2 regions of the Streptomyces sp. NPDC045678 genome follow, and region 2 is predicted to be linked to the other one. Evidence: riboswitches for the same ligand, from Rfam matches in the RefSeq annotation. Region 2 holds a riboswitch; the other holds the start of a gene.
What was found. Region 2 has a riboswitch for glycine ahead of gcvT (glycine cleavage system aminomethyltransferase GcvT). Riboswitches for the same ligand answer to the same signal wherever they lie in the genome.
Positions count from the first base shown of each region.

Region 1 (6,704 bases), on a different contig from region 2:
CTGCGCGACGAATTCCCCGAGGTCACGATCTCGAAGATCCGCTTCCTCGAGGCCGAGGGGCTCATCGAGCCGCAGCGCACGCCTTCCGGCTACCGGAAGTTCAGCCCGGAGGATGTCGAACGGCTCGGTCACGTCCTGCGGATGCAGCGGGACCACTATCTGCCGCTCAAGGTCATCCGTGAGCACCTCGAGGCGCTGGAGCGCGGTGAGAGGCCCCCGCTGCCGTCCCTGGGGCGTCAGCGGGAGGACGGCGACGGTCAGGGCCAGGACGAGGCCGAGGGGCCTACGGCGGCCCGTGTGGGCCGTGACGAACTGCTGGCCGCGGCCGAGATCGATGAAGGACAGCTGCATGAGTGGGAGGCGTACGGCCTGGTCGCGCCGTTGCCGGACGGCGGGTACGACGCGGAGGCCGTCACGGTCGCCTCACTCGTGGTCGAGCTCGGCCGGTTCGGTATCGAGCCCCGCCACCTGCGGGCCATGAAGGCCGCCGCGGAGCGGGAGGCCGGCCTCGTCGACGCGGTGGTCGCGCCGCTGCGCAGGCACCGCAACCCGCAGACCAGGGCCCATGCCGAGGCCCGTACCAAGGAGCTGGCGGGTCTCACGGGAAGGCTGCATTCGGCGCTCGTGCAGACCGCGCTCGGCATCAGATTGCCCTGACTCGGCCGCACCCGGCCGGTACTCGACGGGTGCCCGACTACCCAAACCTGCCAGCCACGTCCTAGGGTTGCTGTGTGAACGAGCTCGACGTCGTAGGTGTCCGGGTCGAAATGCCCTCCAACCAGCCGATCGTGCTCCTGCGTGAAGTGGGAGGCGATCGGTACCTCCCCATCTGGATCGGACCAGGTGAGGCGACCGCCATCGCCTTCGCGCAGCAGGGCATGGCACCTGCACGGCCGCTGACCCACGACCTTTTCAAGGACGTGCTGGAGGCGGTCGGCCAGGAGCTCTCCGAAGTGCGCATCACCGACCTGCGGGAAGGTGTCTTCTACGCGGAGCTGGTCTTCGCCAGCGGTGTCGAGGTGAGTGCGCGGCCGTCCGACGCCATAGCGCTTGCGCTGCGGACCGGCACGCCGATCTTCGGGAGCGACGGCGTGCTGGACGACGCCGGCATCGCCATTCCGGACGAGCAGGAGGACGAGGTGGAGAAGTTCCGCGAGTTCCTCGACCAGATCTCGCCCGAGGACTTCGGTACCAACAGCCAGTGAGCCGTGTCCGGAGGTCCGGTTTCGGACCATTCGGATAGCCTTTCCCCGGTTGAGGTACGGGAAACCACTCTCAGGGTGATTATCACTCGGCGTGCCGAGTGTGGCGATCGTTGACGAGCCCCTGGCGACTGCCTACCGTCGAGAAGGCAGGTCAAGGAGGGAGGTCGGCGTGAGAAGCAGCGGCGACGGTACGGCGATGGGCGGTCCGTACCCGTTCCACGGCGGTGCGGTCGATCACTCTCCGAACCGACCGATGGCGGTCCAGGGGAGCGGGGACGCCATGTCCGAGGACGTGGAACAAGCAGAGCACGTCGGCTACCGCGGCCCCACCGCGTGCGCGGCCGCGGGCATCACCTACCGGCAGCTGGACTACTGGGCCCGTACCGGCCTGGTCGAGCCCAGTGTGCGTGCGGCCGGGGGCTCCGGGACGCAGCGGCTCTACAGCTTCCGCGACGTCGTCGTCCTCAAGATCGTGAAACGGTTCCTCGACACAGGTGTGTCTCTGCAGAACATCCGCACCACCGTCCAGCACCTGCGGGAGCGCGGGTTCCGCGACCTCGAGCGCATGACGCTGATGAGCGACGGCGCGACCGTGTACGAGTGCACGACGTCCAGCGAGGTCCACGAACTGCTCCAGGGCGGGCAGGGGGTCTTCGGGATCGCCGTGGGAGTTGTCTGGCGCGACGTCGAGGCCGCCTTGTCCCAGCTGCACGGCGAGCGCATCGACACCGGGGAGACGCTCATCGGGCACAACCCCGCCGACGAGCTGGCCAGAAGGCGCAACAGGGCTGTCTGAGGCCGCGTTGTCAGTGGCGTAGGGCAGCATCAGAGGTGTGAGAAGCGCGCCGACGATCCTGCATCTGGACATGGATGCCTTCTACGCGTCCGCAGAGCAGGCCGCGAAGCCCAGTCTGCGTGGGAAAGCCGTGATCGTGGGCGGTCTCGGGCCGCGGGGTGTGGTGGCGACCGCTTCCTACGAGGCGCGGAAATTCGGTGTGCACTCGGCGATGCCCATGGGGCAGGCGCGCAGGCTGGCGCCCAACGCCGCCTATCTCGTGCCGCGCTTCGGGTTGTACCGCGAGATCAGCGAACAGGTCATGGAACTGCTGCGGGGGCTGTCGCCGCTGGTGGAGCCGCTCAGCCTGGACGAGGCCTTCGTGGACCTGGAGGCGGGTGGCGTCGCGGATTCCGCCGAGTCGGCCAGGGCGGTGGGGGAGCGGTTGCGGGCGGACATCAGAGCGGTGACGGGGCTCTCCGCGTCGGTGGGACTCGCTGCGTCCAAGATGCTGGCGAAGATCGCCTCGGAGGAGGCCAAGCCGGACGGGCTCAGGCTCATAGCGCCGGGGACGGAGCGTGCGCTCCTCGGGCCGATGTCGGTGCGGACGCTGCCCGGGGTGGGGCCCGCCACGGGGGACCACCTGCGGCGGGCCGGGATCCTCACGGTCGCCGAGATCGCGGAGGCGGGTGAGGACGAGCTCGTACGGCTCCTGGGCAAGGCCCACGGAGGCTCTCTGTACGCGATGGCGCTCGCGCGGGACGAGCGGCCCGTCGTGGCGGAGCGGGAGTCGAAGTCGGTCAGTGTCGAGGACACGTACGACGTGGACATCCACGACCGGGTGCGGGTCAGGGCGGAGGTCGCGCGGCTCGCCGAGCGGTGTGTGCAGCGGCTGCGGGCGGCGGGGCACTCGGGGCGGACCATCGTGCTCAAGGTGCGGCGGTTCGACTTCTCCACGCTGACGCGGTCCGAGACGCTGCGCGGGCCCACGGACGACCCAGGGGTGGTCCAGGAGGCCGCGGCGCGGCTTCTGGAGGCCGTGGACACCACAGGGGGCGTCCGGCTCCTGGGAGTGGGCGTCACGGGCCTCGCGGACTACACGCAGGAAGATCTCTTCGCGCAGGCCCAGGCGGAGGCGCAGGCGCAGACCGCGAGCGCGGAGGGAGTGTCCCTGGCGAAGAGCGGGGAGGCCGGGCCGGGGGAGGCGGTGGGGCCGGTGGGTCCGGAGCCGGAGCGTGCCGAGGAACCGGTGGCGCCGGCGCAGCGGCGTTGGGTCGCCGGGCACGATGTGCGGCATGCCCAGTACGGGCACGGGTGGGTGCAGGGAAGCGGCCTCGGGCGGGTGACGGTGCGCTTCGAGACGCCGCTGTCGGCGCCGGGGCGGGTGCGGACGTTCCGTACGGACGACCCGGAGCTGGCGCCCGCGGAGCCGCTGCCGCTGGTCGCCGCGCCGGCGCCGGCCGCACGGCCCGTTTCCGGCTGAGGTGCGTCAGGGGCTCTCCGTGCCCGCGACGCGGCCGAAGTCCTGGTCCGGGGGTGGCACGGAGGAGGGCGGGGGCTGTGGGGGTGTCGTGTCCAGGCCGTAGTGGTGGTAGAGCTGGAGTTCCTGCTCGGGGGAGAGGTGGCGCCCCACTCCGAAGTCCGGGGCGTCCTTGATCAGGTCGCGGTCGAAAGGGATGCGCAGGGTGCCGTCCTCGACGAGTTCGCTGGGTTCCAGGGGGACGAAGGCGTCCCGGCTGAAGAGACCGGTGCGTATGGCGGCCCACTCCGGGGCGCCGGTCGCATCGTCGAGGTAGACCTCGTCGACCGTGCCGATCTTCGCCCCGTTCCGGTCGAACGCCTTGCGGCCGATCAGGTTGCGCGGATCGATATCGGTCTGCACGGGCCCTCCAGCTGGTCGCGGCTTGTCGAAAACGGGCGTAACTCATCCTTAATCATTCGTAGTCACTACGAAAGAGCACTTCGGGGCAGGCGGCCACTCGAGGGATCGGGCATGGTCCTCGCTGGTACGCTGGCGCCTGGCCGCTGACCCCGTGCGGGAGAGCTCTCCGGATCACACATCCGGAGGCGCCGAAGGAGCAAATCCTCCCCGGAATCTCTCAGGCACCCGTACCGCACGGACGAGGTCACTCTGGAAAGCAGGGCGGGCGTCGGGCGGGCACGTTCGGAACCCTTCCTCACCGACGGTGAAAGCAGATCTGTCGCGAGACGGGCCTGTGAAGCTCTCAGGTTGACATGACAGAGGGGGAGGCCGTCCGGGTACCCGCGCCGTGGTACCCCTCGCAGGTCGTGCAGACCAGGAGGCCTCCGCAATGACTGCCACCAATCGCATCCCGCTCTCCGAGCTCGAGCAGGGCATCCCCTTCGAGCAGCGGCACATAGGGCCCGATGCGGAAGCGCGGGCCAAGATGCTCGCCCAGGTCGGGTACGGCTCGCTCGACGAGCTGACGGCCGCCGCGGTACCGGATGTGATCAAGAACGCCGAGGCGCTGAACCTGCCCGGCGCGCGCACCGAGGCCGAGGTGCTGGCCGAGCTGCGCTCCCTCGCCGACCGCAACCAGGTCCTCGACTCCATGATCGGACTCGGGTACTACGGGACGTTCACGCCGCCGGTCATCCTGCGGAACGTGATGGAGAACCCGGCCTGGTACACGGCCTACACGCCGTACCAGCCCGAGATCTCGCAGGGCCGTCTCGAGGCGCTGCTCAACTTCCAGACGATGGTCGCCGAGCTGACCGGTCTGCCCACCTCCGGGGCCTCGCTCCTCGACGAGGGCACCGCCGCCGCCGAGGCCATGGCGCTGTCGCGGCGCATGGGCAAGGTCAAGAACGGCGTCTTCGTCGTCGACGCCGACGCGCTGCCCCAGACCGTCGCCGTCATCCAGACCCGCGCCGAGCCGACCGGTGTCGAGATCGTCGTCGCCGATCTGAGCCAGGGCATCCCGGCCGAGGTCGCCGAGCGCGGGGTCGTGGGCGTGCTCGTCCAGTACCCGGGCGCCTCCGGTGTCGTACGGGACATCAAGCCGCTGATCGACGAGGCCCACGAGCTCGGCGCGGTCGTCACCGTCGCCGCCGACCTGCTCGCGCTGACCCTGCTCACCTCGCCCGGCGAGCTCGGCGCCGACATCGCCGTCGGCACGACGCAGCGCTTCGGCGTGCCGATGGGCTTCGGCGGCCCGCACGCCGGCTACATGGCGGTCCGTGAGAAGTTCGCCCGCAGCCTCCCCGGCCGCCTCGTCGGCGTCTCCGTCGACGCCGACGGCAACAAGGCCTACCGCCTCGCCCTCCAGACCCGCGAGCAGCACATCCGGCGCGAGAAGGCCACCAGCAACATCTGTACCGCACAGGTGCTGCTCGCCGTCATGGCCGGAATGTACGCCGTGTACCACGGGCCCGAGGGCCTGAAGTCCATCGCGCGCCGCACGCACCGGTACGCGACGCTCCTCGCGGCCGGGCTCACCGCCGGTGGCGTCGAGGTCGTCCACGGTGCGTACTTCGACACGCTGACCGTGCGCGTCGAGGGCAAGGCCGAGCAGCTCGTCTCCGCCGCCCGCGAAGCCGGCGTGAACATCCACCGGGTCGACGCCGACCACGTCTCCCTCTCCTGTGACGAGACCACGACGCGCGCCCAACTGGCCGCCGTCTGGGGTGCGTTCGGAGTGGACGCCGACATCGAGGCGCTGGACGCCGCCACCGCGGACACGCTGCCCGCGGGCCTGCTGCGCGGCGACGACTACCTGACGCACCCCGTCTTCCACCAGCACCGCTCCGAGACCGCGATGCTGCGCTACCTGCGCAAGCTCGCCGACCGCGACTACGCGCTCGACCGCGGCATGATCCCGCTGGGCTCCTGCACCATGAAGCTCAACGCGACCACCGAGATGGAGCCGGTCACCTGGCCCGAATTCGGCCAGCTGCACCCCTTCGCCCCCGCCCAGCAGGCCCAGGGCTACCTCACGCTCATCCGCGAGCTGGAGGAGCGTCTCGCCGAGGTCACCGGGTACGACAAGGTCTCCCTGCAGCCCAACGCCGGATCGCAGGGCGAGCTCGCCGGGCTCCTCGCGGTCCGCGGCTACCACCGCGCCAACGGCGACGCGCAGCGCACCGTCTGCCTCATCCCGTCCTCCGCGCACGGCACCAACGCCGCGAGCGCCGTCATGGCGGGCATGAAGGTCGTCGTCGTGAAGACCGCCGACGACGGCGAGATCGACGTCGAGGACCTGCGCGCCAAGATCGAGAAGCACCGTGACGAGCTGTCCGTGCTGATGATCACCTACCCCTCGACGCACGGTGTCTTCGAGGAGCACGTCGCCGACATCTGCGCGTCGGTGCACGAGGCGGGCGGCCAGGTGTACGTCGACGGCGCCAACCTCAACGCCCTGGTGGGCCTCGCCAAGCCGGGCCACTTCGGCGGCGACGTCTCGCACCTCAACCTGCACAAGACGTTCTGCATCCCGCACGGCGGCGGCGGCCCCGGCGTCGGCCCGGTCGGTGTCCGCGAGCACCTCGCGCCGTACCTGCCCAACCACCCGCTGCAGCCCGCCGCGGGCCCCGAGACCGGCGTCGGTCCGATCTCCGCGGCGCCGTGGGGCTCCGCCGGGATCCTCCCGATCTCCTGGTCGTACGTCCGCCTCATGGGCGGCGAGGGCCTCAAGCGCGCCACGCAGGTCGCGGTGCTCTCCGCCAACTACATCGCCAAGCGCCTGGAGCCGCACTACCCGGTG
Region 1 is NZ_JBWKJS010000013.1:6,814-13,517, forward strand. It holds gene ftsR (transcriptional regulator FtsR) at 1-657, shown strand, start outside; gene AC07DO_RS35750 (bifunctional nuclease family protein) at 732-1,205, shown strand; gene AC07DO_RS35755 (MerR family transcriptional regulator) at 1,375-2,001, shown strand; gene AC07DO_RS35760 (DNA polymerase IV) at 2,039-3,463, shown strand; gene AC07DO_RS35765 (PRC-barrel domain-containing protein) at 3,470-3,862, opposite strand; glycine riboswitch at 4,007-4,105, shown strand; gene gcvP (aminomethyl-transferring glycine dehydrogenase) at 4,293-6,704, shown strand, end outside.
Region 1: it holds a riboswitch for glycine, as region 2 does, so the genes downstream of both, gcvP (aminomethyl-transferring glycine dehydrogenase) here and gcvT (glycine cleavage system aminomethyltransferase GcvT) in region 2, are expected to answer to the same signal.

Region 2 (6,704 bases):
GGGAAGACCATGAACATCGGGTCGTGCTCGTACGTCTTGAGCGCGTCGCGCAGCATGCCGCCCCAGGAGGCCGTCGGCGGCTTGACGCCGGCGCCGAGGAAGCTGAGGGCCGCCTCCGTGAGGATGTTCGTCGGGATCATCAGCGTCGCGTAGACGGTGATGGGGGCGACCAGGTTGGGCAGCAGTTCGCGGAACAGGATGTGGCGCTTGCCGCCGCCGAGGCTGCGGGCCGCCTCCACGTACTCGCGCTCCCGGAGCGAGAGCGTCTGGCCGCGGACGATGCGGCCGACGTACGGCCAGCCGAAGAAGCCGATGACCATGACGAGGATCGCGACGCGCACGCTGGTGCCCTGGAGGCCGAGCAGGTCGTCGGGGAGCACGGAGACCAGCGAGATGATGAAGAGCAGCTGCGGGAACGAGAGCAGTACGTCCATCACGCGGCTGATCAGGGCGTCGATCCAGCCGCCGAAGTAACCGGCGATGATCCCGAAGAGGGTGCCGAGCGCCACGGCCACGATGGCCGCGAGGAACGCCACCAGGAGTGAGATGCGCGCGCCGTAGACGATCCGGCTGAAGACGTCGCGGCCCTTGTTGGGCTCGACCCCGAAGAGGAAGTCGCCGCTCACGCCGCCGAGGGCGCCCTTGGGGAGGCCGGTCAGCTCGTCGAGCTCCTCCTGGTGGAATTCGTTGGGGTCGTGGCCCAACAGGTTCACGAGCAGGGGCGCGAAGATGGCGACAAGCACCAGGAGCAGCACGGTGATGCCGCCGGCCAGGGCAACCTTGTCCCGCTTCAGGCGGTTCCAGGCGATCTGCTTGAGGGACCGGCCCTCGACCTTTTTCACCCCTGCATCAACTGCGGGGGCGACGTCCTGGGTCGGGTCCGCGTCCGCAGGTGTGTCATGCAATGGTGCCGTCATCGTGGCAGGGACCCCTCTCAACCGGTGGTGACCGGCCCGCACTTGCCGCTGTAGCGACGTGATCAGTCCGTCGTACACAGGGGCGGAGGCCCCTGGAGCGGGAGTCTTCATCCACGTCGCGATCTGTTACCAGACTTGACGGGGAAAGGATGCGCAACCGTGATGCTGATCGAGGTGTTCCGTTATCCGGACGCCAGTGAACGACGGGCGAACACGGGGCAGTTGGGTCGCAAGGCGGCACAGGAGCCCATAGGGCCCCACCCGCACCACAACGGACATCACGTCCGTCGGCGCTGCTCAGTACTGCGCGGGGTAGCCGTATCCGCCCGCGGGCGCCGGGGCCGCCTGGGCCTCGCGGTCGTAGAACGGCCTGGCATTGGACCGTAGCCACATCGCGACCGGGTCGTAATCGTCGGACATCGCGACCGTCGAGACGGGCAGGCCCTCGGGGACGGCGGGGATGGACTGGCGCATCATCGTGCGGACCGCGTCGACCGACGGCGGCGACGTGTCGTACACGTCGAGGCCGATGGCCAGATATGGCGCCCCGAGGGCGGGCTGCACCCACGCGCGGCGCAGCGAGCGGACCACGGGGGTACGGTGGGCGTTCTGCGTCAACAGGGCGTAGAACTGGGGGATTTCGATGCTCGGCTCGGTGAGCCGGAGCGGGCCCGCGGGCAGGAGGTCCAGGCCCGTGGCGATGCGGCGCAGGTCCAGCCAGGGGATGCCGACGCCGCCGCCGGGCGCGTGCGGGTTCAGCCAGATGCCGTAGTGGTCGGGGTAGAGGGTGCGGGCGATGTCGATGCCCCGGACCACTTCGTAGCTGCGGTTCCAGCCACTGGCGGACAGCTCCTGGGCGGAGGTCACGCACGGTGCGTAGCCGAGCCCCTCCACTTCCATGTTCCCGTACTGGGCGTCGGGGGAGCCGGCCTGGCCGTGCCAGAGCAGCATCCACAGCTGGTCGGCGGCGAGCGCGCGCAGCAGCGCCTCGTACGCGTCGTAACGCCCCGGCGTCACCTGGCGCAGCAACTGCTCGACCTGCTGCCCGGCCGCGGCCGTGCCCGACGCACTCACCCGTAACCGCCCCTTCGCGACGAACTCGGTGACCCCATGGGAGGACGAACTGTGTGACCCCATGGAAGACAGAGGAATGGAACCAGCTTAAGCGTCGATGCGGTGGTAGAAGGGACGGACCTTCGCGCGCAGCCAGTCGCCGACGGGGTCCTGTGCCACGTCGAGCAGTACCAGGTTCACCGGCCACGGAATCGGCACCTGTCCGAGTGCCCGGCCGAGCGCTTCCATGGGCAGGTCGCGTGCGTTGCCGTCCCAGGTGGACAGCTCGACGCCGACGAAGAGCGTCGGGTCGTCCGTCTCCACGGCGGCCAGGCAGCGGCGCGCGGTGAGCACGACGCCCGCGGTCTCGAACTCGCGGCCCGCGGCGGCGAGGAAGTCGACCGGGTCCTCCTGCCAGTCCGGTTCGAAGAGGCGGACCCGGCCGCCGGTGCTCGGGCCGTCCAGCTCGGTTCGGCCGGTCCTGCACAGCTCGGCGACGGCGGGCGGCGGCAGCGGGGCGCCGACGGTGCCGTCCGGGTTCAGCGCGATGCCCAGCTGCGGGGGCAGGCCGCGGGCGAACTCCACGGCGGGCGCCACGGTGACGCCCATCCGGTCCGCCGCGTCGCCGAGCGCCTGGCGGAACTGCTGCTCGGAGGTGAAGACGGGGACGTATGCCTGTCCTTCGATCTCCAGGGTCGGCAGGTCCAGGGTGCCGCTGTCGGGGCCGCCGCCGTTGGGAAGCGGTATCCAGAGGTGGCTGCGGCCGAGCACCTCGACGATGCGGGCGCCCGCCGACGCGGGGGCGCCCAGTGAGGCCGCGAGGACCTCCTCCAGTTCATTGCCCGGCCATCCGCCGTACGGATGGGCATGTGCCTGCGCCGGAAAGTCCATCTGTCCAACCCCTGCTCGCGACCGCTCTGCCTGCGGCTCGAACCCTAACGCCGGGCCCGGTCACCGGTCGAAGGCGATCACCCGCAGGACCTGCGCGGCCGCGCGGTCGAGCAGCACCGCGGAGCGGCAGCCGCGCGGCAGGTCGCCGCGCTCGGTGGCGGCGACGAGCCGGCCGACCGTCCTGCGGTGGCGTGCGAACGCGTACCGGGAGACGCCGCGGCCGCGCTCGTGCTGGCCCCGCAGCGCGGTGTCCACCGGGACGTCGAGCATCAGGAGGTGCAGGGCCGTGCCGCGGCGGGCGGCCTCGCGGGCGAGCCAGCGGCGCACCCACGTCTGGGTGCCGCAGTCGTGCACGACGACGCCGGCCCCGGAGCGGAGGGCGCGGCGCAGCGTCGCGTAGTGCGCGAGGCGGACCAGGGGGCGGTACACCGCGTAGGGCAGCAGTCGCGGCATGCGGTGGGACCAGCGGTCGCGGGTGTCCTGGGAGTCGATGCGCGGGCCGGTGACGGCCTGCCGCATCAGGGTCGATTTTCCGCCGCCGGGCAGCCCGGAGACGACGACCAGGTCGCCCTCGCCGAACGTGAGGCGGCGCGGGCTGTGGCCGGCCCGCTGCCGCAGGTCGCGGACGACGGCGACGGGGAGCCGGCCGCAGCTCTCCGCGGCCGGGGCGGGGGCCTGCTCGGGCAGCGCCTTGGGCAGCGCCACCCCCGTGGAAGTGGCGTAGAGACTCGTCCTGCTGCGCACCGTGATCGGCCTCCCCATAGCGGTCACGTACTGCTTCCCCACCAAGTGTAAAGAGAAGGTAATGCGACACAAGAGCGTTCCGGGGTGACGGAACCCTCTGCCGGACACGGGTCCCCCTGAACAGAGTCGCGTGCAATGATGTGCGCGCCAACTCCATACAGGCCGTTCGAATCCGCGCGGGAGAGTCTCCGGAACCAGTTTCTGAGCTGGGTACCCGGGGCGCCGAAGGAGCAAGCCCCTCCCTTGAATCTCTCAGGCCCCGTACCGCGCGGGCGAGGCACATCTGAAAAGCGGGCCGCCCCGGCGGTCCCACCCAAGGTGCAAGCCGGCGTCTCGGAGAACGAGACACTCCCGGCGAACCTCTCAGGTTCCGATGACAGATGGGGAGGACAGACCTCGCCGCCCGTCATGCCCTGGGAGTCCCCTTCATGAGCACTGCCCCCCGTCTCACCGCCCTCGATGCCGTGCATCGTGCGCTCGGCGCGACCATGACCGACTTCGCGGGCTGGGACATGCCGCTGCGGTACGCCAGCGAGCGCGACGAGCACAACGCCGTGCGCACCAAGGCCGGCCTCTTCGACCTGTCGCACATGGGTGAGATCACCGTCAGCGGCCCCGAGGCCGTGGACTTCCTGAACTTCGCGCTGGTCGGCAACATCGGCTCCATCGGCGTCGGCCGCGCCCGCTACACCATGATCGTCGCCGAGGACGGCGGCATCCTCGACGACCTGATCGTCTACCGGCTCGGCGAGCCCGACGCCCCCGAGTACATGGTCGTCGCCAACGCGTCCAACGCCCAGAACGTGCTGAACGAGCTGAGCAACCGCGCCGGGGAGTTCGACGTCGAGGTCCGCGACGACCGCGAGGCGTACGCGCTGCTCGCGGTCCAGGGCCCCGAGTCCCCCGGCATCCTGAAGTCCCTCACGGACGCGGACCTGGACGGCCTGAAGTACTACGCGGGCCTGCCCGGCACCGTCGCGGGCGTCTCCGCCCTGATCGCCCGCACGGGCTACACCGGCGAGGACGGTTTCGAGCTGTTCGTCTCTCCCGGTGACGCGGAGAAGCTGTGGGGCGCGCTGATGGAGGCGGGCACGCCCGTCGGCATGGTCCCGGCCGGCCTCTCCTGCCGCGACACGCTGCGCCTGGAGGCGGGCATGCCGCTGTACGGGCACGAGCTGACCGCCGGCCTCACGCCGTTCGACGCGGGCCTCGGCCGGGTCGTGAAGTTCGAGAAGACCAGCCAGTCGGACACCTTCCTCGGGCGTGCCGCGCTCGCGGCCGCCGCCGAGCGCGCCGAGACCGCCCCGCCGCGCAAGCTGGTCGGCCTGATCGCCGAGGGCCGCCGCGTCCCGCGCGCCGGTTTCCCGGTGGTCGCGGACGGCAAGGTGATCGGCGAGGTCACCTCGGGCGCCCCGTCCCCGACGCTGGGCAAGCCGATCGCGATGGCGTACGTGGACGCGGAGCACGCGGCGCCGGGCACCGAGGGTGTCGGCGTGGACATCCGCGGCACCCACGAGCCCTACGAGGTCGTGGCGCTGCCGTTCTACAAGCGCCAGAAGTGACCCCCGCGTCAGAAGTGACCCCCCGCACATCTTCCCCGTTCCGCAGCACCCACCCGCGTACAGGAGAATTCAGGTCATGAGCAACCCCCAGCAGCTTCGCTACAGCAAGGAGCACGAGTGGCTCTCGGCCACCGAGGACGGCGTGGCGACCGTCGGCATCACCGAGCACGCGGCCAACGCGCTCGGTGACGTCGTCTTCGCGCAGCTCCCCGAGGTCGGTGACACGGTGACCGCGGGCGAGTCCTGCGGCGAGCTGGAGTCGACCAAGTCGGTCAGCGACCTCTACGCCCCGGTGACCGGCGAGGTCGTCGCCGCCAACCAGGACGTCGTGGAGGACCCGTCGCTGGTCAACTCCGCTCCGTTCGAGGGCGGTTGGCTGTTCAAGGTTCGCCTCGCGGGCGAGCCGGACGACCTGATGTCCGCCGACGAGTACACCGCATTCACCGCCGGCTGACCCATACCGATAGGGATCGTGTGATGTCGCTTCTGAACACCCCCCTCCACGAGCTGGACCCGGACGTCGCCGCCGCCGTCGACGCCGAGGTCCACCGCCAGCAGTCGACCCTGGAAATGATCGCTTCGGAGAACTTCGCTCCGGTCGCGGTCATGGAGGCCCAGGGCTCGGTCCTGACCAACAAGTACGCCGAGGGCTACCCCGGCCGCCGCTACTACGGCGGCTGCGAGCACGTCGACGTCGCCGAGCAGATCGCGATCGACCGGGTCAAGGACCTGTTCGGCGCCGAGTACGCGAACGTGCAGCCGCACTCCGGCGCCTCCGCCAACCAGGCCGCCCTCTTCGCGATCGCCCAGCCCGGCGACACGATCCTCGGCCTGGACCTGGCGCACGGCGGCCACCTCACCCACGGCATGCGCCTGAACTTCTCCGGCAAGCAGTTCAACGTGGTCGCCTACCACGTCGACGAGGCCGGTCTGGTCGACATGGCCGAGGTCGAGCGCCTCGCCAAGGAGAACAACCCGAAGGTGATCATCGCGGGCTGGTCGGCCTACCCGCGCCACCTGGACTTCGCCGAGTTCCGCCGGATCGCCGACGAGGTCGGCGCGTACCTGTGGGTCGACATGGCGCACTTCGCCGGTCTCGTCGCCGCGGGCCTGCACCCGAACCCGGTGCCCTACGCGGACGTGGTCACCTCCACCACGCACAAGACGCTCGGCGGCCCGCGCGGCGGCATCATCCTGGCCCGCGGCAAGGAGTTCGCGAAGAAGCTGAACTCCGCGGTCTTCCCCGGCTTCCAGGGCGGCCCGCTGGAGCACGTGATCGCGGCCAAGGCCGTCTCCTTCAAGGTCGCCGCGTCGGACGACTTCAAGGAGCGCCAGCAGCGCACCCTGGACGGCGCCCGCATCCTGGCCGAGCGCCTGGTGCGGGACGACGCGAAGGCCGTCGGCGTCGACGTCCTGTCCGGCGGCACGGACGTGCACCTGGTCCTGGTGGACCTGCGCAACTCCGAGCTGGACGGCCAGCAGGCCGAGGACCGCCTCCACGAGGTCGGCATCACGGTCAACCGCAACGCCGTCCCGA
Region 2 is NZ_JBWKJS010000011.1:54,749-61,452, reverse strand. It holds gene AC07DO_RS33055 (ABC transporter permease) at 1-917, opposite strand, end outside; gene AC07DO_RS33050 (enhanced serine sensitivity protein SseB C-terminal domain-containing protein) at 1,215-1,991, opposite strand; gene AC07DO_RS33045 (enhanced serine sensitivity protein SseB) at 2,079-2,861, opposite strand; gene AC07DO_RS33040 (AAA family ATPase) at 2,922-3,623, opposite strand; glycine riboswitch at 3,773-3,882, shown strand; glycine riboswitch at 3,883-3,995, shown strand; gene gcvT (glycine cleavage system aminomethyltransferase GcvT) at 4,034-5,167, shown strand; gene gcvH (glycine cleavage system protein GcvH) at 5,244-5,621, shown strand; gene glyA (serine hydroxymethyltransferase) at 5,645-6,704, shown strand, end outside.